Regions from separate parts of the Streptomyces sp. NPDC001549 genome, predicted to be linked through region 2. Evidence: riboswitches for the same ligand, from Rfam matches in the RefSeq annotation. Region 2 holds a riboswitch; the other holds the start of a gene.

What was found. A riboswitch is a leader RNA that binds a small molecule or an ion and turns the genes downstream of it on or off. The one in region 2 is predicted to bind cyclic di-AMP.
Positions count from the first base shown of each region.
Region 1: it holds a riboswitch for cyclic di-AMP, as region 2 does, so the genes downstream of both, ACFY04_RS38545 (transglycosylase family protein) here and ACFY04_RS26950 (M23 family metallopeptidase) in region 2, are expected to answer to the same signal.

Region 1 covers NZ_JBIAVJ010000035.1:72,940-75,131, forward strand. Annotated here, with positions in the region: gene ACFY04_RS38545 (transglycosylase family protein) at 94-810, opposite strand; cyclic di-AMP (ydaO/yuaA leader) riboswitch at 814-986, opposite strand; gene ACFY04_RS38550 (transglycosylase family protein) at 1,263-2,192, opposite strand, start outside.
Region 2 covers NZ_JBIAVJ010000018.1:132,800-134,991, forward strand. Annotated here, with positions in the region: gene ACFY04_RS26945 (pitrilysin family protein) at 1-796, shown strand, start outside; cyclic di-AMP (ydaO/yuaA leader) riboswitch at 1,014-1,173, shown strand; gene ACFY04_RS26950 (M23 family metallopeptidase) at 1,186-1,989, shown strand; gene ACFY04_RS26955 (GntR family transcriptional regulator) at 2,176-2,192, shown strand, end outside.

The DNA of each region.
Region 1 (2,192 bases), on a different contig from region 2:
CGCCCGGCGCGTGGGGCACGCGCCGGGCGGTGGGAATCCTGCACGGGGTCAGCTGACGCCGCGTACAAGTTTCTGCGGCTTTTGCCGCAATGTTCAGCTGAGCTTCAGCTTCTGACCCGGGAAGATCAGGTCGGCGTCCGAGACGATGTCCTTGTTCAGCTCGAAGAGCTTCTGCCAGCCGCCCTTGACGCCGTTGGCCTCGGCGATGGTGCCCAGGGTGTCGCCCGGCTTGACCTCGTACGAGCCGTTGCCGGTCTTCGGCGCGGCCGGAGCCTCGGCACGCTCGGAGCGGGTGGTCGGAGCCTCGGGGCGCTTGGTCTCCTTCGGCGCGGCCTTGGTCTCGGTCTTCGGCTTCTCGGCCTTCGGCTTCGGCTGCGGCTTGGACTGCGGCTTCGACGCCGGGGCCTCGGAGCCGCCACCGGTGAAGGAGGAGTTCGACAGGCCCTTGCCACAGGACGGCCAGGCGCCCTTGCCCTGGCTCTTGAGGACCTTCTCCGCGACCGCTATCTGCTGCGACTTGGAGGCCTGGTTGGCCTGCGGGGCGTACGACTTGCCACCGAACCCGGCCCACGTGGAGGGCGAGAACTGCAGACCGCCGTAGTAGCCGTTGCCCGTGTTGATGGCCCAGTTGCCACCGGACTCGCACTGCGCGACCTTGTCCCACTCGGACGCGGTGGCGGCGCTGGCGGTGCCCGCGGCCATCAGGGGGGCGGCCACGGCCACACCGGCGACACCGGCGAGCGTGACGATCCGGACAGACCGCTCGATTGCAGTACCGCGACGGTGCTTGCCCTTGCCGGAAAGCAGCATGGAGTTTCTCCTCACCGACGCCTACGAGGTGAGCTGTCGGGTTCGGGCGAGTGAGTTGCCCGGCCGTGCGACCTAGCGCACGTCTTAACCCCAAGCCGGTGGCGTGACCGTCTCTCAACGGCCGCTCCCGGCACCTACCTTGGTTCCCCCGCTCCTGCCTTCGGCGCTTGACGCGACGACTGTTCCCCCCGTCCGCCGGCAGGATTCGGCGATGCGGTCGAAGGAGCTCGCGGTGGCGAGCGATTCAGAAGGTAGACAGGTCTCTCCCCGATGTTCAACGAGGAACATCGGGGAGAAACGGCCCCTACTTGCGCTCCCCGCAGGGGCGTTTGCGCAGGTGAGGGCGGGGTTTGCGGAAGCCCCGAGGCGGGACACGCCAGTTGACCGGAAGAGACACATGTCTCACTTACAGAAATCCGACATTCGACTCTTTCCGGGTAACTGAACTGTCCTTATTGCGCGGTTAGATCCAGGTTCTGACCGGGCTTGATGAGGTCGGCGTCCTCACCGATGACCTTCTCATTGGCCTGGTAGAGACCGTTCCAGCCCCCCTTTACGCCCTTGGCAACCGCGATGGTCGCCAGGCTGTCGCCCGCCTGGACCGTGTAGGTGGGGTCCGACGCGGCATCAGACGGGGCCGTCGGCACGGCCTCCGGCGCACCGCGGTGCTTGCCATTGCCCTGGACAGGAGTGGTGCCGGTGGTCTGCGGGACCTCCGGGGCCGCGGGGGCCTTCGGGTCGACCGGGGGCAGTCCCGGCGTGACGGGCGAGGTGGTGGGCGTGGTCGGGTCCACCGGCAGCGTCGGCGCCGTCGGGTCGACGGGGGTCGGCGTGCCGGTCGGACCGCCAGGCAGGACCGGAGCCGTCGGGTCGACCGGAGGAGTCGTCGGGATGTCCGGCGCGGGCATGACGGGCAGTCCGATGGACGGCGCGTCGGGAATCAGGAACGGAGTGCTGGACGGGCTCGGAGCCGGGGCCGGGGTCGGCGACCCGTAGTCCGTGGACGGCTTGCCGCCCTTGGTGGACGGAACGGCGTCGTCCGGGCGGGACGGCGCGGGGGCGAGCGGGCCCTGACCACCGGGCAGACCGGGGTCCACCTTCGCGGCGGGGCTCTCCCGGACCAGACCGGCCGAGGCCGCGCACAGCGGCCACGCCTGCGGTCCCGTCGAGCCCAGCACCCGCTCGGCCACGGCGATCTGCTGGGATCGGCTCGCCAGGTCGGGGCGCTCGGCGAAGTCGAGCCCGCCGGCGCCCTGCCACTCCTCCTGGGTGAACTGGAGTCCGCCGTAGGCGCCACTGCCGAAGTTCGCGCTCCACGAGCCGCCGCTCTCGCACTCGGCGACCTTGTCCCACGTGGACGTGTCGGCGGCGGTGGCGCTGGT
Region 2 (2,192 bases):
CGCCTTCTACGAGGCCCACGTACGCCCCGCCACCGCCACCGCGGTGGTCGTCGGCGACCTGACCGGCATCGACCTGGACGCCGTGCTCGCGGACACCCTGGGCACCTGGACGGGCAACACCGCCGCCGCGCTCCCGGTGCCGCCGGTGACCGCCGACGACACCGGCCGCGTGGTCATCGTGGACCGGCCCGGCGCGGTCCAGACGCAGCTGCTGATCGGCCGGATCGGGGCGGACCGCCACGACCGGGTGTGGGCGGCCCAGGTGCTGGGCACGTACTGCCTGGGCGGCACCCTCACCTCGCGCCTGGACAAGGTGCTGCGCGAGGAGAAGGGGTACACCTACGGCGTGCGCGCCTTCGGCCAGGTGCTGCGCTCCACCGCGGACGGCAAGGGCGCCTCGATGCTCGCCATCAGCGGCTCGGTGGACACCCCGAACACCGGACCGGCGCTGGAGGACCTCTGGAAGGTGCTGCGCACCCTCGCGGAGGGCGGTCTGACCGACGCCGAACGCGATGTCGCCGTGCAGAACCTGGTGGGCGTGGCCCCGCTGAAGTTCGAGACGGCGGCCTCGGTCGCGGGCACCCTCGCCGACCAGGTCGAGCAGGAGCTGCCGGACGACTACCAGGCGCAGTTGTACGCGCAGCTCGCCGAAACGGGCACGGTGGAGGCGACCACGGCGGTCGTCAAGGCCTTCCCCGCGGACCGGCTGGTCACCGTCCTGGTGGGCGACGCGGCGCTGATCGAGGAGCCCGTGCGGGCTCTTGGGATCGGAGAGGTCACGGTCGTCTCCAACTGACCGGCGGATGACGGCTCATTGAGGGCCGGCTGAAGGTTTCAGCAAGGGGTTCTGGTGACTTGGTCACCGGAACCCCTTTTGTCCGTTTAATGGTGAGGTTGCTTTTATGTGGTGTGGCGTACGCAACAAAAAGCCGTGTCTGTTTGGCGATTGACTGATGATCCGCCTAGCGTCGGCCGTGCTGTCCGTCAGTTGTGCCCGCCGCACCCGCGGCACCGGACAGTGATCGCCGAGTCCCCGTCAGGCGCGAGCCTGGGGAGCCGGGGACCCACATGAGTCCCTGGGGTGAATCGGACCCCCTCGCAAGAGGAGATCCGTAGGAGACCTTCCTGCTCCGAACCCGTCAGCTAACCCGGTAGGCGAGAAGGAAGGAAAGGATCAAACCCTTCATGGCGTTTGGCAGTCGTCCCGCTGGTACCGGTAAGCACCGTGGCTCCAGCCGTCTGAGCAAGAAGACCGCCGGTTACGCCGGTATCGCCGCGATCGCCACCACGGGTGTGGTCGGCTCGCTCGCCGCCCCGGCCTTCGCCGCGGACAACCACAGCAGCAACATCGGCCAGGACAGCGGCCTGGGCGCCGTGGTCGTCGCCGAGGACCTCGCGGGCGACATCGCCGACCAGGCCGAGTCCCAGCACCGCGGCGCCGAGCAGGACGCCGTCAAGGCGCAGGCCGAGGCCGACGCGAAGCAGCGGGCCGCGGAGGCCAAGCGCCTCGCCGAGGCCAAGGCGAAGGCCGAGCGCGATGCCGCCGAGCGCGCCGCCCGCGAGGAGGAGCGCAAGCGCCTCAACACCTTCGTCGCCCCGGTGGACGGCTCGTACGTCAGCACGCAGTACCACGCGGGCGGCGGCATGTGGTCCTCCGGCAGCCACACGGGCATCGACTTCCACGCCGCCTCCGGCACCTCGGTCCACGCGGTGGGCGTCGGCACCGTCGTCGAGGCCGGCTGGGGCGGCGCGTACGGCAACAACGTCGTCATCAAGCACAACGACGGCACCTACACCCAGTACGGGCACATGACCTCGCTGAGCGTCTCCGTCGGCCAGCAGGTCATCCCGGGCCAGCAGATCGGCCTGTCGGGCTCCACCGGCAACTCCAGCGGCCCGCACCTGCACTTCGAGGCCCGCACAGGCTCGCAGTACGGCTCGGACATCGACCCGATCGCGTACCTGCGCTCGCACGGCGTCAGCCTCTGACCCCGCCTGGCGCACCGCTTCACCGAAGACCCCGGCTCCCCGAGCCGGGGTCTTTGTGTGTTGCGTCTTTGTGCAAATGTTTCGTATTTCTGGCCGCTCTCGGAAATTATCGTGTGTTGCAATAGAGTCGCAGCGCACGCATGTGCGTGCAATGACTGGTAGTCGGAAATAGGCGGAGGTTCGGTCTTGCGTATTCCTGCGCA